DNA from 4 places in the Superficieibacter sp. genome. Region 4 is predicted to be linked to each of the others. Evidence: predicted binding sites of a transcription regulator. Region 4 holds the regulator's gene; each other region holds the start of a gene.
What was found. The regulator PurR, encoded in region 4, represses purine synthesis genes. The targets are predictions, from matches to a motif close to CANGCAAACGTTTGCNTG.

Region 1: RT197_RS10710 (nucleoside-specific channel-forming protein Tsx) is a predicted target of PurR. The motif match lies at 2,030-2,047, and genes of this name have one in related genera.
Region 2: cvpA (colicin V production protein) is a predicted target of PurR. The motif match lies at 3,858-3,875, and genes of this name have one in related genera.
Region 3: purE (5-(carboxyamino)imidazole ribonucleotide mutase) is a predicted target of PurR. The motif match lies at 4,108-4,125, and genes of this name have one in related genera.

Annotation. Positions count from the first base shown of each region.
Region 1 covers NZ_DAMAPU010000004.1:339,762-345,441, forward strand. Annotated here, with positions in the region: gene ribD (bifunctional diaminohydroxyphosphoribosylaminopyrimidine deaminase/5-amino-6-(5-phosphoribosylamino)uracil reductase RibD) at 1-767, opposite strand, end outside; gene nrdR (transcriptional regulator NrdR) at 771-1,220, opposite strand; gene RT197_RS10705 (DUF3251 domain-containing protein) at 1,376-1,918, shown strand; gene RT197_RS10710 (nucleoside-specific channel-forming protein Tsx) at 2,184-3,038, shown strand; gene RT197_RS10715 (LacI family DNA-binding transcriptional regulator) at 3,380-4,408, shown strand; gene RT197_RS10720 (sugar ABC transporter substrate-binding protein) at 4,425-5,675, shown strand.
Region 2 covers NZ_DAMAPU010000005.1:270,925-276,604, forward strand. Annotated here, with positions in the region: gene argT (lysine/arginine/ornithine ABC transporter substrate-binding protein ArgT) at 51-833, opposite strand; gene RT197_RS12450 (UbiX family flavin prenyltransferase) at 1,081-1,671, opposite strand; gene purF (amidophosphoribosyltransferase) at 1,765-3,282, opposite strand; gene cvpA (colicin V production protein) at 3,316-3,804, opposite strand; gene dedD (cell division protein DedD) at 4,512-5,222, opposite strand; gene folC (bifunctional tetrahydrofolate synthase/dihydrofolate synthase) at 5,212-5,680, opposite strand, start outside.
Region 3 covers NZ_DAMAPU010000004.1:231,886-237,565, forward strand. Annotated here, with positions in the region: gene malI (Mal regulon transcriptional regulator MalI) at 1-669, shown strand, start outside; gene RT197_RS10195 (metal-dependent hydrolase) at 735-1,259, shown strand; gene cysS (cysteine--tRNA ligase) at 1,297-2,682, opposite strand; gene ppiB (peptidylprolyl isomerase B) at 2,859-3,353, shown strand; gene lpxH (UDP-2,3-diacylglucosamine diphosphatase) at 3,356-4,078, shown strand; gene purE (5-(carboxyamino)imidazole ribonucleotide mutase) at 4,197-4,706, shown strand; gene purK (5-(carboxyamino)imidazole ribonucleotide synthase) at 4,703-5,680, shown strand, end outside.
Region 4 covers NZ_DAMAPU010000001.1:762,161-767,840, reverse strand. Annotated here, with positions in the region: gene punC (purine nucleoside transporter PunC) at 19-1,215, opposite strand; gene punR (DNA-binding transcriptional activator PunR) at 1,328-2,257, shown strand; gene purR (HTH-type transcriptional repressor PurR) at 2,259-3,284, opposite strand; gene RT197_RS03900 (YnhF family membrane protein) at 3,582-3,671, shown strand; gene RT197_RS03895 (MFS transporter) at 3,826-4,992, shown strand; gene sodB (superoxide dismutase [Fe]) at 5,036-5,617, opposite strand.

The sequences.
Region 1 (5,680 bases), on a different contig from region 4:
GTACGCGCAAACCAGGTTTCTCCCGCCTGCTGAACGATGCGGTGTTCCGGGGTCACGCGGTTGTGGCTGTCAATCACCACGCGCACAGGCTGGCGCAATTCATCCTGCGGATAGCGCGCCAGCACCTCGGCGGAAAGCGCATCGCGGCGGACGTTCAGCTGCGGATCGTCCGCCAGCACCGTGGCACTGGTGGTCAGAATGGCGTGACTTTGCGCGCGCAAACGCTGCACATCGCACCGCGCTTGCGGTGAGGTGATCCACTGGCTTTCGCCGCTGTGCATTGCCGTGCGTCCGTCCAGCGACGCGCCAAGCTTAAGCTGCACATACGGAAAGCCGGTGCGCATTCTTTTCAGGAAGCCTTTATTCAGCGCTTCCGCTTCGCTCATCATCAGCCCGTGACTGACCTCAATACCTTCCTGTTGCAGACGGTACAGACCGCGCCCGGCCACCTGTGGATTGGGGTCCTGCATGGCGACGACAACGCGCGCGACGCCTGCTGCAATCAGCGCTTCGCAGCACGGCGGCGTGCGGCCATGATGACTGCACGGCTCAAGCGTCACATAGGCCGTTGCACCACGGGCCTTTTCGCCCGCCATACGCAGGGCATACACTTCCGCATGTGGCTCGCCCGCGCGCTGGTGAAAACCTTCCCCGACGATGTCGCCTTCTTTGACAATCACACAGCCCACGCGGGGATTGGGATGGGTGGTAAACTGACCGCGCTGCGCCAGCTTCAGCGCCCGCGCCATGTACACTTCATCCTGCATGAGTTAATCCTGTAAGCGGGCGATCTCTTCGCCAAATTCTTTGATGTCTTCGAAACTGCGGTAGACGGAGGCAAAACGGATGTAGGCCACTTTATCGAGCTTTTTAAGCTGCTCCATCACCAGATTGCCGATCATCTTACTGGGCACTTCGCGTTCACCGGTTGCCCGTAATTGCGATTTAATGTGATTAAGCGCCATTTCGACGTCATCCGCACTCACCGGGCGCTTTTCCAGCGCGCGCAGCATACCGTTGCGCAGTTTATCTTCATTAAAGGGTTCGCGGACGTCGTTGCTTTTCACCACTCGCGGCATCACCAGTTCCGCCACTTCAAAGGTGGTGAAGCGTTCATTACAGACCAGACACTGCCGACGACGGCGCACTGAAGAGCCTTCCCCCACCAGACGGGAGTCAATTACTTTGGTATCTACGGCTAAACAGAATGGGCAGTGCATAACGCGTCCTGACGAGTGGTGAATGTGGCCTATAGTTTACCCTGAACTGGCGGGACTACAAAGGAAGAGCTTTTTTGAGACTATGGATCGATGGCAGGCGCGCCGTTATCCTCTACCCTAATGATAATAATTGCCCTTTTGAAGGAATCGACGCTATGACAAGAGGTTATCTGAAAGCTTTGACGCTGGGGAGCCTGTTTACTCTGGCCGCCTGCGCACCGCACAGTGAAGTTCGTCAGTTGCATCAGAGCGTAAGCACGCTCAATAAAGAAATGACGGAGCTGAATAAAGAAACGGTAAAAATCACCCAGCAAAATGCGCTGAATGCGAAATCGGCCAGCGGCGTTTATTTACTGCCCGGCGCAAACACGCCCGCCCGCCTGAACAGTCAGATCGGGATGCTGCGGATGTCGCTGACCAATATCGCGCCAAATGCCGACGGCACGCGGGCGACGCTGCGTATTCAGGGCGAATCGAACGATCCGTTACCGGCCTTCAGCGGCACGGTAGAATGGGGACAGCTTCAGGGCACCACCCAGAACTATCAGGAAGTTAACGTGCAGAGCCAGTTGATCAACGCCCCTGCCAGCACCCTGGCCCCCAGCGATGTCGATGTTGCCCTGCAACTCAATGGCATTACGCCTGAGCAGTTAGGTTTCATTCGAATCCATGACATTCAGCCCGCACAACAACCTTAATCCTGCCAGGGCGGATCATTTTCCGCCCGCTTTTCCCCGTATTTCGTAAGCGAATATTGGCAACCCACGCAGTTGCCAGTACAATCGCCGCCGTTAAAGTACGCAAACGTGAACGCAATCGATTACGTCAATGAGAAGAATGTGAAACAACACATATTTTTGTGAGCAGGGATTCTTATAATAGGCCCCACAGAAAAATTGAAACATTTAGCAACGCGTACTCATCTTTCGTTCCCGTGAGGGATTTTTAAACAGTGGCATAACTATGAAATATACAATTCTTGCAGCAGGCGCTGTGCTGGCGCTCTCTTCCACTTTTTCGGTGAACGCCGCAGAAGAAGAAAAACCGCAGTTCCTTTCCGATTGGTGGCATCAGAGCGTCAACGTGGTCGGCAGCTATCACACCCGCTTCGGACCGGCGCTGCGCAACGATACCTACCTCGAATACGAAGCCTTCGCGAAAAAGGACTGGTTTGATTTCTACGGCTATGTCGATGCTCCGCGCTTCTTCGGCGGCGACGGCGATTCTCGCGGTATCTGGAATCACGGTTCCCCGCTGTTTACCGAAATCGAGCCGCGTTTCTCCATCGACAAGCTGACCAACTCCGATCTGAGCGTTGGACCGTTTAAAGAATGGTACTTTGCCAACAACTATATCTACGATATGGGCCGCAACGAGTCGGGCCGTCAGAGCACCTGGTACATGGGTCTGGGCACGGACGTTGAAACCGGACTGCCGATTGGTTTGTCGCTGAACGTTTACGCAAAATACCAGTGGCAGAACTACGGCGCGTCAAACGAGAACGAGTGGGACGGCTACCGTTTCAAAGTGAAATACTTTGTGCCAATCACCGATGTCTGGGGCGGCCACTTAAGCTACATCGGCTTTACCAACTTCGACTGGGGTTCGGATCTGGGCGACGATCAATACCGCACCAGCAACTCTATCGCTTCCAGCCACGTGCTGGCGCTGAACTACGACCACTGGCACTACTCAGTCGTCGCGCGTTACTTCCATAACGGCGGCCAGTGGAACGATGGCGACCAGCCGGTCTGGCAGGCCGAGCCGATCAAATCTAACGGCTTTGGCTGGTATCTGGTCGCAGGCTACAATTTCTGATGTCATAACGATGTAAAAAGCCGATCTGTGGATCGGCTTTTTTTATGTCGCACGCCTGGAAAACATTCACCACAATTTTATTTATAGACTAATTTAATCACCATACAAATATTATCATAAAAACACCTCATTCATTTTTAATATATATACCAGAGGAATATCTCGGTATTTTATTCACCCTGCCAATATATATTAAATTGTATAAATATTACCTCAGTCACATTATTACCCCACCAATGAAGACAATTGTGATCTTTTTCTCACTCTGGTTATAATTTAATAGGAAAACGTTTTCCTTTTCTTATATCCTCGCCGCATTCAAAATAACCTGGCCTCCTCTAATGATGAAAAAAAGCAAACCAGGCACTCGCGTCACGATAAAAGACATTGCCAGTGCAGCCAATGTCAGTATTAGTACCGTGTCAAAAGTCATGAACGGCACCGGATCAATTAGTCGGCAAACCCAGGATAACATTAAGAGAGTCATTAACGAACTGGATTACCGACCGAGCGAACTGGCACGCGCGCTGCATCAAAAGAAAACATACACCATTGGATTATTATCCAGCGATAATTACGGACGTTTCAGTCTGCCTATTCTTAATGGAATAGAGAATGCGCTGGCGGAAGCGCAAATATCCGTGTTCCTGTGTAATGCTGGCGGCTGCGAGCAGGAACTTAAAAGACATGTTGATTCTTTACTGGCAAAACGCGTTGACGGCATTATTGTCACCGCTGCTAAAACGGATACCCGCCTGCCGCTGCCAATGAAAAAGAATCAGACGCCGGTAGTCTATGCCTACACCGACGTTGAAGATGAAAATGCCCTTTGCGTCCTGCCTGATGATATCGGTGCGGGCCAGCTTGCCAGTCAGCATTTGATCACCCAGGGCTGCAAACATATTGTGCAAATTACCGGGCCTGCACATTTTATGGCGGTCCGCCAGCGCGATGCTGGCTGTAAAAGCGTGCTATCTGCTCACGGCTTAAAAGATTATCCGCTGCAATACGGTCCGTGGAATTCTGAACATGGCTATGCCGCTGCACGGGAAATTCTGTCCCGGTGTCCTGAAGTGGACGGCATTATTACCGGAAATGATTTAATCGCACATGGCGTATTACAGGCATTACATGAACATCATCGCCAGGTGCCAAAAGATGTGGCGGTCGTGAGTTACGATAACTGGCAGGTGATTACCGAACTCTGTCGCCCGACGCTTAGCAGCGTTGATTTTGAGTTGAAAGAATTAGGCCGGATCGCCGGTAAATGTTTAATAGAAAAAATTGATGGGCAGGTCCACCGGGGAAAAATTATCGTTCCCTGCTACCTGCAAATGAGTGAATCAAGTTGTAGATATTCCATAAGTTAACAAAACCGAGGTGTTTATGTTTTCAAAGGCTCTACATACCACTCTTGCCGCCTGTATTATTTCTGCGACATTGGGTAGCATTGCACACGCAAAAGAAACTGTTACCTTCTGGGGGCGCTCTAATCAGACGTCACTGGAACTGCTGGTTGCGGCTTATAATAAATCCCAGGATAAAGTCAATATTAAGCTGAACATGATCCCCGGCGAGAGCATGTTAACCAAGCTTAGCTCATCGATTGCCGCCGACAGCGCCCCGGACCTGGTGGCGCTGGATGTCTCTTTTCTGCCGCAGCTTCATGGTTCTGAACAACTGGTAGACCTGACGGATAAAATTGGCGACCGGGATTATATTCAACAACTCAGCGGCTCCCTGAAAACCATCGGCGTCTCCAAAGGACGTCTCTACGGCGTGCCATTTTCTGCCGAGTCTTCCTTCTTATTTTACAACAAAAAGATATTTCGCCAGGCGGGGTTAGATCCTGAAAGACCGCCAGAAACGCTACAGGAATTAAGAGAGTATTCCGAGAAAATTAATAAGATTGGCGACGGATACTACGGCTTTGCTATCCCCGGCACCTGCTCTGGCTGCCTGGCATTTACTCTCCTGCCCTATATGTGGGCCAATGGCGGCGACGTCTTTACTGATGAGGGTAAGCAATCCGTTATTAATTCAGAAAGTAATAAACGCACCCTGTTATTTTTCCACAAAATGTATACTGACGGCCTGATGTCTCCTGTTTCCAGAGGGGATAACTCGCTGATTGATAGTTTTGCTTCAGGGAAAATCGGTATGGTCGGTTCGGGTGCTTTTGTCTTTAAAGTCTTCAAAGACAGCTACCCGCATATCGAATATGGCGTAGGGTATTATCCGGGTGAGAAAAAAGGCGACTGGGCCTCTTTTGCGGGAGGGGATGCGCTTGCCGTCCCTGTCAAAAGTAAGCACCAACAGGAAGCCATCGACTTTATCGATTGGGCGCTATCTAAAGAAACACAGATCGAACTGCTGGCAAAAAATGGTTTTGTGCCGACGCGTATGGACGCCAGCGATAACCCGTATAACCAGAAAGATCCCAGGTTTCTGTTAGCAACCAAAGCCCTGGCTAACGGACGCTCTGTCTATTTGCCTGCGTATAACGAAGCCATTAGCGCGCCCAGTAGCCCATTCCTGACTATGTTGCAGAAATCTATTTTTGAAGGGGATGTGGATAATGCGCTGAATACCGCAGATCAGAAATTCAAACAGATTATAAAAATGTCGCAGGAATAAATACC
Region 2 (5,680 bases), on a different contig from region 4:
GCCCCACGCCAGACACTGGCGGGAGCATTGACGATTTCGTCTGTTCTGGCTTAATCACCGTACACATTGAAATCGAAATATTTTTTCGCCAGTTTGTCGTAGGTGCCGTCGGCGCGCACATCTTTCAGCGCTTTGTCAAAGGCAGCTTTCAGTTCGGTGTCATCTTTGCGCAGGCCCACGCCGGTGCCGTCGCCGAAGAATTTCTTGTCTTTAACCGAGGCACCGGCAAAGGCAAAATCTTTCCCGGCAGGCTGTTTGAGGAACCCTTCGCTGGCGGCGACTTCATCCTGCAACGCAGCGTCAAGGCGTCCCGCTGCAAGGTCGGAATAGATCAGATCCTGGTTGGCATAGGCAATAACATCCACGCCTTTGCTGCGCCAGTGATCGTTACCGTAGGCTTCCTGGGTAGAGCCTTGCAGGACCCCGACGTGTTTCCCTTTCAGCGACTCCAGCGTTGGCTGGATCGGCGAGCCTTTCGCGGCAATCAGGCGCGAGTCGGCAGCGTATAATTTGTCAGAGAAAGCGATTTCCTGCTGGCGCTTCTCGGTGATGGAGAGAGAAGAGATAATTGCGTCGATCTTTTTCGCCTTCAGCGACGGGATCAGGGCGTCAAAATCGCTGCCAACCCAGGTACATTTCACCTGAATACGCTTGCACATCTCATTACCCAAATCGATATCAAAACCCACAAACTGCCCTTTCGCATCTTTTGATGAAAAAGGTGCATAGGTGGCATCTGTACCAATACGCACCGTCTGCGGTAGCGCGGCATTGACGCTGGCGGCGCTGCTTAAACCGATCAATAAAGACAGAGCCAGGACCGACTTCTTCATACATTCCCCTCAGATGTGGTGATTTTATTATGTCGTGGTGTTGTGCTGCGGATAAACCTTGCAGGTTTTATGCCATTTCAGCGCCGGAAGCGGGAACGGTGAAATGTGTTAATAAAACGTTGCAAATTATCATAAAGTGAAGATAGCAGGTCTGACAGACGAACCGCAGCAGCAGAAAGGGAAAATGACAGGAAAATGTCGGGGATATGATCGCGGTTACAAAAATGCCCTGAAACAGGGCATGTTTTTAACGTTCGCGCTCTGCGGGTGCGCTTCCTGCCCAGCGGGTGAAGAGGTCTTCGGGCAGTTCGATATCAAGCTGATCGAGCACCCGGTTTACCGTCTGGTTGATGACATCATCAATGGATTGCGGACGGTGATAAAACGCCGGAACGGGCGGCATGATCACCGCGCCCAGCTCTGCCGCCTGGGTCATCAGGCGCAGATGCCCCAGATGCAGCGGCGTTTCGCGCACGCACAGTACCAGCGGGCGGCGCTCTTTCAGCACCACGTCGGCGGCACGCGTCAGCAGGCCGTCGGTGTAGCTGTTCACAATGCCGGACAAGGTTTTGATCGAGCACGGCAGGATCACCATACCCGCCGTTTTAAACGACCCGGAGGAGATACTGGCGGCGATATCGCGCGCATCGTGAACGACGTCCGCCAGCGCCTGAACTTCGCGCAGGGAAAGATCCGTTTCCAGCGCCAGCGTCTGGCGCGCGGCCAGGCTCATCACCAGATGCGTTTCTACATCGGGAACGTCACGTAAAATCTCTAATAACCGCACGCCGTAAATCGTGCCGCTGGCCCCCGAAATGCCGACAATGACTCTTTTCATGAACATGTCCTTAATTCGTCATGCGCAGACTTTGCCGGATCCGGGTAACAGTTGCAACCGCCACGCCCCTGTATCAGAAACGTAGCGCCGGGATCATCCTTCGTTGTGCATCTCTAAATTTTCCACTTCGTTCTGACGCTGTACCGCTTTGGAATCGTCATTGCGCAGGGAATCGAGATAGTCGAGATACTGCTGATCGACATCTTTAGTAACGTAAATACCGTTAAATACCGAGCATTCGAACTGCTGAATTTCCGGGTTCTCTGCGCGGACCGCATCGATCAGATCGTTCAGATCCTGGAAAATCAGGCCATCAGCGCCAATGATTTGGCGGATTTCATCCACTTCACGCCCGTGGGCGATCAGTTCGTTGGCGCTCGGCATATCAATACCGTAGACGTTCGGGAAGCGAATTTCCGGTGCGGCAGAGGCCAGATAAACTTTCTTCGCCCCGGCTTCACGCGCCATCTCGATAATTTGCTCGGAAGTGGTGCCGCGCACGATGGAATCGTCAACCAGCAGCACGTTTTTATCGCGGAACTCGGCGCGGTTAGCGTTGAGCTTGCGGCGCACTGATTTACGGCGCAGCTGCTGGCCCGGCATAATAAATGTGCGGCCGACGTAGCGATTTTTTACGAAGCCCTGGCGGTAAGGTTTGTCCAGAATTCGGGCGATTTCCAGCGCGATATCGCAGGAGGTTTCCGGGATCGGGATCACCACGTCGATGTCCAGATCTTCCCACTCGCGGGCGATTTTCTCACCGAGCCTGGTGCCCATGTTCACGCGGGCGCTGTAAACGGAAATTTTGTCGATAAACGAATCCGGGCGGGCAAAGTAAACGTATTCAAACAGGCACGGATTGCTGACCGGGTTGTCAGCACACTGGCGGGTGAAGAGCTGGCCTTTTTCGGTGATGTAAATGGCTTCGCCCGGCGCAACGTCGCGCAGGAATTCAAAGCCCAGCGTATCGAGCGCCACGCTTTCCGAAGCCACCATGTATTCAATGCGCCCGTCGCCGATCGCGCGCTTGCCCAGCACCAGCGGGCGAATGCCGTTCGGATCGCGGAAGGCGACCATCCCGTGGCCGATAATCATCGCCACGCAGGCATACGCGCCACGGATCAGGCGGTTGGTCGCGGCAATGGCGGCAAAAATGTTGTCGGCTTCCAGCGGGTAGTGGCGGAAGTTATCCAGCTCGCTGGCAAAAACGTTAAGCAGAACTTCGGAATCAGAAGTGGTGTTGATATGGCGGCGCTTCTCCTCGAACAGCTTTTTACGCAGTTCGTGAGCGTTGGTCAGGTTGCCGTTGTGAGCAAGCGTAATACCATACGGTGAGTTAACGTAGAAAGGCTGCGCTTCTGAGGCGCTGGAACTGCCAGCGGTTGGGTAGCGGACGTGACCGATACCCATATTGCCCTGCATACGCTGCATGTGACGCGCTTCGAACACATCGCTGACCAGGCCGTTGGCTTTACGTAACCGAAAGCCGTTATTCGCATCAATGGTAATGATGCCTGCGGCATCCTGGCCACGATGCTGAAGCACCGTTAACGCGTCATAAATAGACTGGTTGACCGGCATAACACCGGCGATACCGACAATACCGCACATACGTCTTTTCCTCGTTAAGCCACATCTCAGGACTTATGCCCTGGGCAAGAAACTTGACGAGCTTTGCAGATAATCAAAGAACCATCTGATGATGAAACTGAATTGCGGAATGAGCTGGGATTTTTGCCAGTCTTCGCTTTTCGACATGCTGGTGAAGGTGTCCAGAAAGAACAGAATGGCAGCGACGATCAGCGCGCCACGCAGAGCGCCGAAGCAGATCCCCAACACCCTGTCCGTACCCGACAGGCCGGTTTTCTCCACCAGTTGACCTATCACGTAGTTCACGATAGCGCCAACGATAAGCGTCGCGATAAACAGTATCGCGATAGCAATCCCATTTCGAACCAGTTCGTCTTCAAAGCCCGTAAACCAGACTGACAGATAAGTGTAGTAATGACTGGCAACAAAGAAAGCACAACCCCATGTCACCAGCGACAACGCTTCACGAACAAAACCACGGATCAGGCTAACCAGACAGGAAAAACCAATTACCGCGATAATAGCGTAATCAATCCAGACCATTTTTGTCTCACGATTTACGCCCTGCCATCCAGTTGGGGCGCATTCTAACAGAAAAAGAAAACGTTTGCGTAGGGATTTCCGTTCCCTGCACAAATAAAAATGGCGCTGAAAAAACATTCAACGCCATCGCCGGTTTGGGCCATTCCGCCCTCTGCTGGCGAGGGGGAAAAGCGCCGAAAGGTGGGGGCTGTGCCGGACAGTCCCGGCTCGCCAGAAAGCGCCGGGACGTTGGCGCTGTACCGGACGGCTCCCCCTCACCCCGACCCTCTCCCTGAGGGAGAGGGGGAAAAGCGACCTTTTCCCTGTTGTGGGGAAAGGCGCTTAAACTTATCCCCCGGACGATCCCCTCTCCTGCGGGAGAAAAGCGGCCTTTTGCCTGTTGTGGAGAAAGGTGCTTAAACTTATCCCCCGGACCGTCCCCTCTCCCTGCGGGAGAGGGTTAGGGAGAGGGCGTTCACGGCTCCGCTCCCTTTATTGAGGGAAAGAGGATTAACGCTCCCCCTCTCCCCGACCCTCTCCCTGAGGGAGAGGGAGAAAGACAGCCTTTTCCCTGTTAAGGAGAAAGGCGCTCAAACTTATCCCCCGGACCGTCCCCTCTCCCTGCGGGAGAGGGAGAAAGACAGCCTTTTCCCTGTTAAGGAGAAAGGCGCTCAAACGTATCCCCCGGACCGTCCCCTCTCCTGCGGGAGAGGGTTAGGGAGAGGGCGTTAGTTGACGCCGTAGTTCATCACCACACCGTTCAACCCGGAAATCTGATTCAGCTCGCCCAGCGAACTTTTCAGCTTATCCTTCGACGCGTCTGGCCCCACCAGAATGCGGGTGATTTTACCCTGAACCGGCGTGGAAGGCGATGTATAAACCCGATACCCCGCCCCACGCAATTTGCTGACGATCTCACTCACCTTGTCAGCATTTTTCAGCGCACCGAGCTGGACAACATATGCCTTGCCGGTCGGCGCAGGTTTCTCTTCAGCAGCCGGTTTTTCCTGCGGCGCAGGTTTTGTCGGCGGAGGCGCTTCAGCCGCCGCCGCTAACTGCTCGCTGGTTTTGTCCCGCTGCGGTTTGGTCTGCGGTTTATCTACGGGTTTAGGTTTTGGCGGTTCAGGTGCTACCGGGATCTGATCGATATCCGCACCGCTGTTCGCCGCAAGGCGAGATGGATCTAATGTCGGTGCCGCCGCATCGCCTGCTCTCACCTCTTCCGCTGCACCTTCCGGCGGCTGGGCGGGTAGCGCCTGGGTTGCCGCTGGCAACATATCCGGCTCGTCGCGGTCGCCGGGTTTCGGCACCAGCGGAATGGCGGCGAACTCATCCTGATAATGCTTTTTCTGGCCGTCAAGCAGCCCAGGCAGGACAATGACGCCCAGTGCAACCAGGACAATCGTGCCGACTAAACGGTTCTGAAACTTACTCGCCACCGAATCCCCCCGCCTCCATTTCTTCCATTACGTGCGCTACCGTGTGGAACGATCCACACACCAGCACGGTGTCTTCTGGCTTCGCATCCGCCATTGCGGCGTGCCATGCCTGCGCTACTGTGACATACATTGCGCCGTCAGGTAAATGCGCCAGCAACTGCTCTGCCGTTGCGCCGCGCGGCCCTTCCAGCGGTGCGCAGTACCAGCGGTCAACTACGTCGCTAAGACAGGCCAGCGTGCCTGCGATATCTTTATCATGCAGCATACCAATGACCGCCAGAACGCGCCCGGTTTTTGGTAGCGTTTTGAGACGTCCCGCCAGGTACGCCGCCGCGTGTGGATTGTGGGCGACGTCGAGGATCAAACGCGGTGATTCACTGACTATCTGAAAACGTCCCGGCAAAATCGCTCCGGCGATGCCGTCACGGACCGCCTGCTCGCTGACCGCAAGTTGACTG
Region 3 (5,680 bases), on a different contig from region 4:
GGCGTCGCGGGAGTGATTTATCTCTCGTCCGATACCACTTCCGCCAAACTTCCCGCGCAAATCCGCCACTGTCCGCTGCCGTTAGTCGTCGTCTCACAGTCGCTGCTTGAGGAAGAGTGCAATCTGGTGATGCGCGATAACCGCCAGGCCGCCAGCCTCGCCACCCGCTATCTGATTGAGCGCGGGCACCGCAGCATTGCCTACGTCGGCGGCAAAGAGAATGATTTGATCCGCCAGCAACGGCTGTCAGGCTTTCGCAGCGCCCTGACCCAGAACGGGATGGTGTATCGGGAAGAGTCCAGCGCCGCCTGTAGCGAAGATACCCGCGCGGTCAGCAACGCCACGCGGCATCTGCTGGAAAAAAATAACACCATTACCGCCCTGCTGTGCCATTCCCCGGATGCCATTATCGGCTCCATCAGCGGCATTCATCAGGTGGGGCGCACCATTGGTAAAGATGTGTTCCTGACCCAGCAGGTCGCCCTGCTCGGCTTTGAAGATATGCTGCACGTCAACCTGACCTCGCCGTCGTTTACCTACGTTTCTTCCGCCAGTGAAGAGTCCGGACGTCAGGCCGCCGCGCTGATAATCCGCAAAATCAATCAGCCAGAGTTGCTGAATCAGCGCATTACCCTGTCCGGGCAACTGGTGATACGCGAATCGGCGTGATGGACGGTGTACTGAATAACCGCACGACGTATAACGGAAAGTAATTTTTAAAAGGATTTCCCATTATGCCAACGATTGTCACTCACGCAGCCATCCCGCTCTGCCTCGGCGCAGGGCTGGGGTTACGCATTATTCCGCCGCGCCTGCTGTTTGCGGGCGTAGTCCTCGCCATGCTACCGGATGCGGACGTACTGGCATTTAAGTTTGGCGTCGCCTATGGCAACGCGTTCGGCCATCGCGGATTTACCCATTCGCTGCTGTTTGCTTTTGTGATACCGATTTTGTGCGTGCTGGCGGGCCGACGATGGTTTAAAGCCGGTCTTGTTCGCTGCTGGCTATTTTTGACCGTTTCGCTGCTATCGCACAGCCTGCTGGATTCCGTGACCACCGGCGGGAAAGGTGTCGGCTGGCTGTGGCCGTGGTCGGATGAACGCTTTTTTGCACCGTGGCAGGTGATCAAGGTCGCGCCGTTTGCGCTCTCACGCTACGCCACGCCGTACGGGCAGCAGGTGATTATTTCGGAATTGCTGTGGGTGTGGCTGCCGGGCGCAGTACTGGCGGGATTATTGTGGTGGTGGCGCAGAGGATGATGTAAAAAGGCCCGGCGAAAAGCCGGGCCTGACACATTTATTTCCGTCGCCAGGTCGTACCCTGCGAGCCATCTTCCAGTACGATCCCCATCTCGTTCAGCCGGTCGCGTGCTGCATCCGCCGCCGACCAATCTTTGGCTTTGCGTGCGTCCAGACGCTGCTGGATCAACGCTTCAATCTCCGCCACTTCGCTGTCGTCGGCCTGCGCGCCGCTTTGCAGAAACATTTCCGGCTCCTGCTCCAGCAGCCCCAGAATGTGAGACAGTTTACGCAGGTGCGAGGCCAGGGCGTTTGCCGCCTGCCCTTCTTCCGTTTTCAGGCGGTTAACTTCACGCGCCATATCAAACAGCACCGAGTAGGCTTCCGGGGTGTTGAAGTCATCGTTCATCGCCTCAACAAAACGGGCTTCGAAGGCTTCGCCGCCCGCCGCTGCGACCGACGCATCCGTCCCGCGCAGCGCGGTATACAGACGTTCCAGCGCTGAGCGCGCCTGCTTCAGATTCTCTTCGCTGTAGTTAAGCTGGCTGCGATAGTGACCGGACATCAGGAAGTAGCGCACGGTTTCCGCGTCATAATATTTCAGCACGTCGCGCACGGTAAAAAAGTTGCCCAGCGATTTGGACATCTTTTCGCGGTCAACCATCACCATGCCGGAGTGCATCCAGTAGTTCACATACTCGCCATCATGCGCACAGGTGGACTGGGCGATTTCATTTTCATGGTGCGGGAACATCAGATCCGAACCGCCGCCGTGAATATCAAAATGTGAACCCAACTGCTTGCAGTTCATCGCCGAGCACTCGATGTGCCAGCCCGGACGCCCCTCGCCCCACGGCGAAGACCAGCTCGGCTCGCCCGGTCGGGACATCTTCCACAGCACGAAATCCATCGGGTTACGCTTCACGTCAACGACTTCAACGCGCGCGCCTGCCTGGAGCTGATCCAGATCCTGCCGCGATAGTTTGCCGTAGTCGGCATCAGTTTCTACCGAAAACATCACGTCGCCGTTATCGGCAACATAAGCGTGACCGCGCTGGATCAGGCGTTCGGTAAGTTCAATGATTTCATGGATGTGCTGGGTGGCGCGCGGCTCGCTGTCCGGGCGCAGGATATTCAGCGCATCGAAATCGGTGTGCATCTCTTTCACCATCCGGTCAACCAGCGCCACGAAGTTCTCGCCGTTCTCGTTGGCACGCTTAATGATTTTGTCGTCAATATCGGTGATATTGCGCACATATTTCAGCTTATAGCCGAGAAACCGCAGGTAACGCGCGACAACGTCGAAAGCCACAAAAGTGCGACCATGACCGATATGGCAGAGATCGTAAACGGTGATACCACACACGTACATGCCGACTTCCCCGGCATGAATAGGTTTAAATTCCTCTTTTTGGCGCGTCAGAGTATTAAAAATTTTCAACATCGATGATTCCATGTGGTAGACGTGTGTGGATTGTAAAGTCCGTATAATAACCATAATTTGCAGACGAAGCAGCACACTTTGCGGGATGATCGAACCTCCTGCTTATGCTATAACATGCGCTTATCTGTGACCCGCTGTCGGGTTGAAGTGCCACTATAACGGAACAGGATACAAAAATGGTTACATTCCACACTAATCACGGCGATATCGTAATCAAAACTTTTGACGATAAAGCGCCTGAAACAGTTAAAAACTTCCTGGATTACTGTCGCGAAGGTTTTTATAACAACACCATTTTCCACCGTGTAATCAACGGCTTCATGATTCAGGGCGGCGGTTTTGAACCGGGTATGCGTCAGAAAGAGACCAAAGAAGCGATCAAAAACGAAGCGAACAACGGTCTGAAAAACACCCGTGGTACGCTGGCAATGGCCCGTACTCAGGCACCGCACTCTGCAACCGCACAGTTTTTCATCAACGTCGCCGATAACGACTTCCTGAACTTCTCCGGCGAAAGCCTTCAGGGCTGGGGCTACTGCGTATTTGCTGAAGTCGTTGAAGGTATGGACGTTGTTGAAAAAATCAAAGGCGTGTCTACGGGTCGCAGCGGTATGCATCAGGACGTTCCTAAAGAAGACGTTATCATTACCAGCGTGACCGTCAGCGAATAAGCGTGACGACACTCTTTATTGCAGATCTTCACCTCTGCACGGAAGAACCGGCGATCGTCGCCGGTTTTCTGCGTTTTTTAGCCGAAGAAGCTCGTCAGGCCGACGCGCTGTACATTCTCGGCGATCTCTTTGAAGCCTGGATTGGCGATGACGATCCGGTTGTGCTGCATCGACAAATCGCGGCGGCAATCAACGCGCTGGTTGATTCCGGCGTCCCCTGTTATTTCATTCACGGCAACCGCGATTTTCTGCTCGGTAAACGTTTTGCCCGTGAAAGCGGCATGATCCTGCTGCCGGAAGAGAAAATCCTCGACCTTTACGGACGCCGGGTGCTGATTATGCACGGCGACACCTTGTGCACCGACGACGCCGGGTATCAGGCGTTTCGCGCCAAAGTCCACCAGCCGTGGCTTCAGCGACTGTTTCTCGCGCTTCCGCTTTTTATCCGCCAGCGTATCGCTGCCAGAATGCGGGCGAACAGCAAAGCGGCGAACAGCACGAAATCGCTGGAAATTATGGACGTGAATCCGCAGGCGGTCGTTGATGCGCTCGAAAAACATCATGTGCAATGGCTGATCCATGGTCATACACACCGCCCCGCCGTGCATGAATGCGTGGCAAACGGACAGCCTGCATTCCGCGTGGTGCTGGGCGCGTGGCACAGCGAGGGATCGATGGTGAAAGTCACGCGGGGCGACGTTGAACTGATTCATTTTCCGTTTTAATGCTGACCTGATACTGCCGAATATCCTCCTACGCAACCGTTTTCCTCCCCGGTTTTCCATGCTATTCTCTGTGGCCTTGTCAGTCGTGTGAAGCACACCCACAGGAGTTTTGAGACGCATGTCTTCCCGCAACAATCCGGCACGTATCGCCATCGTGATGGGGTCCAGAAGTGACTGGGCAACCATGCAGTTCGCCGCCGAAATCCTTGATGCCCTGAATGTCCCGCACCACGTCGAAGTCGTCTCCGCACACCGCACCCCCGATAAACTGTTCAGCTTCGCCGAAGGCGCGCAGGACAATGGTTTTCAGGTGATTATTGCCGGTGCGGGCGGGGCGGCGCATCTTCCTGGGATGATCGCCGCTAAAACGCTGGTGCCGGTGTTGGGTGTGCCGGTCCAGAGCGCGGCCTTAAGCGGTGTGGATAGCCTGTATTCCATTGTGCAGATGCCGCGCGGTATTCCGGTTGGCACGTTGGCGATTGGCAAAGCGGGCGCGGCGAATGCAGCGCTGCTGGCAGCGCAAATCCTCGCCCAGCATGATGCTGAACTGCTGGCGCGTCTGGTCGAGTGGCGCAAAGCGCAAACCGACGAGGTGCTGGATAACCCGGACCCGCGAGGTGCGGCATGAAGCAGGTCTGCGTACTGGGCAATGGTCAACTGGGGCGGATGCTGCGCCAGGCCGGTGAGCCGCTGGGCATTGCGGTCTGGCCCATCGGACTGGATGCTGAACCGGAAGCGGTGCCCTTTGCCCAAAGCGTCATTACCGCTGAAATTGAGCGTTGGCCGGAAACGCCCCTGACCCGCGAACTGGCGCGTCATCCCGCCTTCGTCAACCGCGACGTTTTTCCGGTGATCGCCGACCGTCTGACGCAGAAACAGCTATTCGATAAGCTGGGGCTGGCTACCGCACCGTGGCAGTTGCTGGCGAGCGCAGACGAGTGGCCTGCGGTGTTTGAACGTCTCGGCGATCTGGCGATCGTCAAGCGCCGGGTGGGAGGCTACGACGGACGCGGGCAGTGGCGCTTGCGCGCGGCGGATACCGCACAGCTTCCGCAGGACTGCTACGGCGAATGTATTGTTGAGCAGGGAATTAACTTCAGCGGTGAAGTATCGCTGGTGGGTGCGCGCGCGCAGGATGGCAGCACGGTGTTTTATCCGCTGACGCATAACCTGCATCAGGACGGGATTTTGCGCACCAGCGTGGCCTTCCCGCAGGCGAATGCCAACCAGCAGGCGCAGGCCGAAACCATGCTTTCGACCATTCTGCACGAACTGAATTATGTCGGCGTGATGGCGATGGAATGTTTTATCACGCCAGGCGGGTTGCTGATAAACGAACTGGCTCCGCGCGTGCATAACAGCGGTCACTGGACGCAAAACGGCGCGTCGATCAGCCAGTTTGAACTGCACCTGCGGGCGATCGTCGGGCTGCCGTTGCCGCAGCCGGTGGTGGACAGCCCGTCGGTAATGGTGAATTTGATCGGCACCGATCTTAACTATGACTGGCTCAAGCTGCCGCTGATCCACCTGCACTGGTATGACAAAGAGGTGCGCGCCGGGCGCAAAGTGGGGCATCTTAATCTGACCGACAGCGACAGGGAT
Region 4 (5,680 bases):
TACATGCATACAACATAATCAGGCGCGACAGGACTTTTTATCTTCATCGTGTGCGACGGTGACGTTGCCGTTACGCTGCATCCGATAGCCCAGTCCCGCCAGCAATACGGTCGCCAGCATCACGCTGGTGGTGGTCAATAGCGGCGTTGCCATCAGCGAGGAAACCGCCAGGCTTGCCAGGAAACATAACCCGAGCTGTAACGTGTTCTGAAGCGCGGCGGCGCGTCCCGTGGCCTGCGGGAAGGGGCGTAAGGCCTGGGCGACCACAATCGGGTAAATCGCTCCGTTGACCAGCGCCATGATGCAAAACGGGATTAACAATGCAGTCAGAGAAGCTCCGTCGCTCAGGCCGATGCCCCAGGTCGCCACCACGCTTAATGCATAAACGCTCAGCAGCCAGGGCAGCAGACGCGCACCCTGCCATTTTTGCAGCGCAGCGCGACAGCCGTAGCCACCGGCCAGAAAAGCGATAGTTTGCGGTACATAGCTCAGGCCAATCACGCCAGGCCCATAGCCCATCGCGCTAAGAATAAACGGTGAACCCGTGAGCCAGGCAAAGAAGCTGGCAGAGCAGGCGGCATAAATCAGCACGTTGCCGCAATACGGGCGCGAACGCAACAGGGTCGCAAACGTCAGGGGACTGCGATCTTCAGGCGCTTTTTTCGGGGCGGGTTTCAGACGCAGGGCGGGCAGCATCAGCAGGATCGTAATAACGAAAAGAGTGGCGAAAATCGCCCGCCAGTCAAAATGTACCAGCAGCCAGCTTCCCAGCAGCGGTGCCAGCGCCGGAGAAAGCCCGACCAGCGGCATGATGGTGGCGAAGATACGATTAATTCGTTGGGCCGGATAATAATCGGTGACCATCGCCTGCCAGGTGACCGCCGCCGCGCAGACACCTGCCGCCTGGACAAACCGCAGGATCAGCAGGGTGGTGGCATCCTGAACCCAGAGCATCCCCAGGCAACCGAGCGCAAAAATAGCCAGCCCGCTTAGCAGAACCGGACGCCGGCCGTAACGATCCGACAATGGTCCCCAAATTAACTGGGTCAGTGCGAAGCCTGCCAGAAACAGACTTAAGCTGGCGCTGACCGCAGCGGCTGGAGTATTCAGGTCGCGCTGGATCGCCGCAAACGCCGGTAAATACATGTCGGTGGCCAGAAAACCCAGCACGCTCAGCCCGGCAAGCCAGACCAGAAAACCTTTTCCAGGTTGCATCGTTATTCTCTTATTGATGACAGATGATAGTGCGCCAGAGTGTAGGCAGTGCATTCCGGCTTGTGAAACGCTAATATTTGCGCGGTGACATCAAAAAATTTGCAGGCAGAAAATGTGGTCGGAATATTCCCTCGAAGTGATAGATGCGGTCGCACGCAACGGCAGTTTCAGCGCTGCTGCCCAGGAATTGCATCGTGTGCCTTCTGCGGTCAGCTATACCGTGCGGCAAATGGAGGAATGGCTGGGCGTTAGTCTCTTTGAGCGGCGGCACCGGGATGTGGAATTAACGCCTGCCGGGAGCTGGTTTTTGAAAGAAGGGCGGACTGTTATCAAAAAAATGCAGATCACCCGTCAGCAGTGCCAGCAAATCGCTCACGGCTGGCGCAGTCAGTTGCCGATTGCGGTGGATAATATTGTCCGCCCGGAGCGAACCCGGCAGATGATTGTCGATTTTTACCGTCACTTTCCCGACGTGGAGCTTATTGTCTTCCAGGAAGTGTTTAACGGTGTCTGGGATGCCCTCGCCGACGGGCGGGTGGAGCTGGCCATTGGCGCAACCCAGGCGATCCCGGTCGGCGGGCGCTACGCGTTTCGCGATATGGGAATGCTAAGCTGGCGCTGCGTGGTCGCCCACGATCATCCGCTGGCGAGTCTGCCGGGGCCGCTGAGCGATGATGAGTTGCGCAACTGGCCGTCGCTGGTACGTGAAGACACCTCGCGTTCGCTGCCCAAGCGCATTACCTGGCTACTGGATAATCAGAAACGGGTCGTGGTGCCGGACTGGGGATCGTCGGCAACCTGTATTTCCGCCGGACTGTGCGTGGCGATGGTGCCCGCGCATTTTGCCCGTCCGTGGATTGACAACGGAAAGTGGCGGGCGCTGGAACTTGAAAATCCTTTTCCTGATGCCGCCTGCTGCCTGACCTGGCAGCAAAGCGATATCTCACCTGCGCTGGCGTGGCTGCTGGAGTATCTGGGGGACAGTGAAACGCTGAACCGGGAATGGCTGCGGGAGCCGGACGCTGCGGCTCCCGATGAATAACTTAACGCCGATAGTCCACAAACGGGCCGTCGGCCACCGAGCGACGTTCGACCAGGCGCGGATGCACTTCAATGGACTTCGACTCGACGCGTTTATTAACGATACGATCCAGCAGCATATTAAACGCCGCTTCGCCGAGGGAATCCTTCGGCTGATGGATGGTGGTCAGCGCCGGAGTAAAAAACTCCGCGTTGCGCACGTTATCATAGCCAATGACTGAAATATCCTGCGGCACCCGCAGACCCATTTCATCAGCGGCGCACAGTGCGCCCATGGCCATAATATCACCGCCGCAAAAGACCGCCGTCGGGCGATGGGCCTGATTAAGGATCTGCTGCATCGCGTGGTAGCCGGATTCCGGTTCAAAATCACCCTGCACAATCCACGGCTGCGGAATAGTGATCTGCGCTTCTTCCATCGCCTTCAGGAAACCGCTCAGGCGACCTGCGCCGGTATTGCGCTCCAGGGCGCCGGGGATAATACCGATGTCCCGGTGCCCGCGTTCGATCAGGTAGCGCCCGGCCATGTAGCCGCCTTCAAATGCGTTATCAATGACCGAGTCGGTGAAGTCAGCTTTCGCCTCGCCCCAGTCCATTACCACCATTGGAATATGCCGGTACTCTTCGAGCATGGTCAGCAGGGGAGCCGGATATTCAGAACACATGACCAGCAGGCCATCGACGCGCTTTTGCGCCATCATCGACAGATAGGCCTGCTGTTTTTCAATATCGTTCCAGGCGTTACCGAGGATCAGGGTATAGCCTTTCTGGAAACAGCTTTTCTCGACCGCCTCAATAATTTCCGCAAAATAGGCGGCTTCGCTGCTGGTCGCCAGCAGGCCAATTGATTTAGTGTGGTTGACCTTCAGACTGCGGGCAACCGCACTCGGGGAATAGTGAAGTTCTTTTATCGCCGCCCATACCGCCTCACGAGTGTCTTCCGCTACAAAACGCGTTTTGTTAATAACATGTGATACGGTTGTAGTGGAAACGTTTGCGCGCTTCGCGACATCTTTAATTGTTGCCATTAAAATCTTACTCCAGACCCGATTACTGAACGCCTGCAAATAAAGGTAAACGTTTGCCTGCACACACCCCTGGCGCAAAATGTGATGATTGCAACAGGCCGGGAAAACGACACAGAACGTCAGGTGGGGGTCAATGGCTGGTACGCTTATAATTAAGCGTGGAATTTTGGCCGATTCTGAGCAAAAGGGAAAGCGAAAAAATGGCGATCAATCTAAATCAGGCAAGATTTTCACCGTCAGGTGTGTAAAAATGAACAAGCTCACTTTTCACAGGGTAATAACAAGGAGTAAAAATTGATGAGTACCGATCTTAAGTTTTCTCTGGTAACGACGATTATTGTTCTGGGTCTGATTGTTGCCAGCGGTCTGGTTGCTGCGCTGCATTGATTTTCCGGGGGAGGGCCACCTCCCTCGCTGATTGTTCTCTTTTCCGCAATACTCTTTTGCCATTTATGTAACTTCTGTTTTTTTGTGATTAATGTCATGCTTTTGACATCTTTTCGTCGTGCCGTTATTTCGACGGCTGAAACGGAGTCTGTGAATGAAAGTGAATTACCCCTTGCTGGCGCTCGCAATTGGGGCGTTTGGTATTGGCACCACCGAGTTTTCTCCGATGGGATTGCTGCCGACCATCGCCGAGGGCGTGGGCGTCTCTATACCTACCGCCGGAATGTTGATCAGCGCCTATGCCGTTGGCGTGATGGTGGGCGCGCCGGTGATGACGTTATTATTGTCACACCGAGCGCGGCGTAATGCGCTGATCTTCCTGATGGCCATCTTTACCCTCGGCAACGTGCTTTCTGCCATCGCGCCTGATTACACGACCCTGATGCTGTCGCGTATAGTCACCAGCCTTAACCACGGGGCGTTTTTTGGCCTTGGATCGGTGGTGGCGGCGAGCGTGGTGCCGAAGCATAAACAGGCCAGCGCGGTAGCGACCATGTTTATGGGGCTAACGATTGCCAATATTGGTGGCGTTCCGGCGGCGACGTGGCTGGGTGAAACCATCGGCTGGCGGATGTCATTTCTGGCGACGGCCGGATTAGGGGTGATCGCGATGCTCAGCCTGTGGTTCTCGCTGCCGAAAGGTGGGGCAGGCGAGCGGCCAAATGTGCGTCAGGAACTGTCAGTGCTGGTGCGCCCGCAGGTATTAAGCGCGCTGTTGACCACGGTGCTCGGCGCGGGCGCGATGTTTACGCTTTATACTTACATTGCGCCGGTACTGCACAGCATCGCCGACGCCACGCCCGCGTTTATTACCGTCATGCTGGTGCTGGTGGGAACGGGGTTTTCCATCGGCAATTATCTGGGGGGCAAATTTGCCGACCGCTCGGTGAGCGCAACGCTGAAAGGATTTTTGCTGTTGCTAATCGCGATTATGCTGGCGATCCCGTTGCTGGCGCGTAACGAATTCGGCGCGGCCGTCAGTATGCTGGTATGGGGCGCGGCAACCTTTGCCGTGGTTCCGCCCTTACAAATGCGGGTTATGCGGGTTGCCAGCGAAGCGCCGGGGCTGTCGTCATCGGTTAATATTGGCGCGTTCAACCTCGGTAATGCGCTGGGTGCAGTGGCCGGTGGGGCAGTCATTTCTGGTGGGTTGGGTTACGGCTTTGTCCCGGTGATGGGGGCGATTATTGCCGGTCTGGCCCTGCTGGTGGTGTTCTTCTCCGGCCGTCAGTCAGAGCGTGAAGCCTGCGCCAGTCGCTGATTACGCTCAGGCGCAGAAGGCGAAAACCTTCTGCGCCTGCCGGTTACGCCGCCAGATTCTGCGCGACGAAATCCCAGTTCACCAGCGCCCAGAAATGCTCCAGATAAACCGGGCGGGCATTGCGGTAATCAATGTAGTAGGCATGTTCCCAGACGTCCACGGTCAGTAACGGCGTGTCTGTGCTGGTCAACGGCGAACCGGCATTGGAGGTGGAAACGATAGCCAGGCTGCCGTCCGCTTTTTTCACCAGCCACGTCCAGCCCGCGCCAAAATTTTTAACTGCCGCCTCGGTAAACTGCTTTTTGAATTCGCTCACGCTGCCAAACGCTGCGTTAAGCGCGCTTGCCAGTTCTGCGCCAGGCTCGCCACCCGCGTTTGGTGCCAGGCAGTGCCAGTAGAACGTATGATTCCACACCTGGGCCGCGTTATTGAACACGCCGCCTTCCGCGCCGCAAACAATCTGCTCCAGCGTTTTGTTTTCCCACTCAGTGCCTTTGATGAGGTTATTGAGGTTGGTCACATAGGCCTGATGATGTTTGCCGTAATGATATTCCAGCGTCTCGGCAGAAATATGCGGTTCCAGCGCCTCTTTTGCATACGGTAATGCAGGTAATTCAAACGACATTGCATGACTCCCTTTTTATTTTGTTAACTTAATATCCACATATTAAGTATGGGTATATTAACA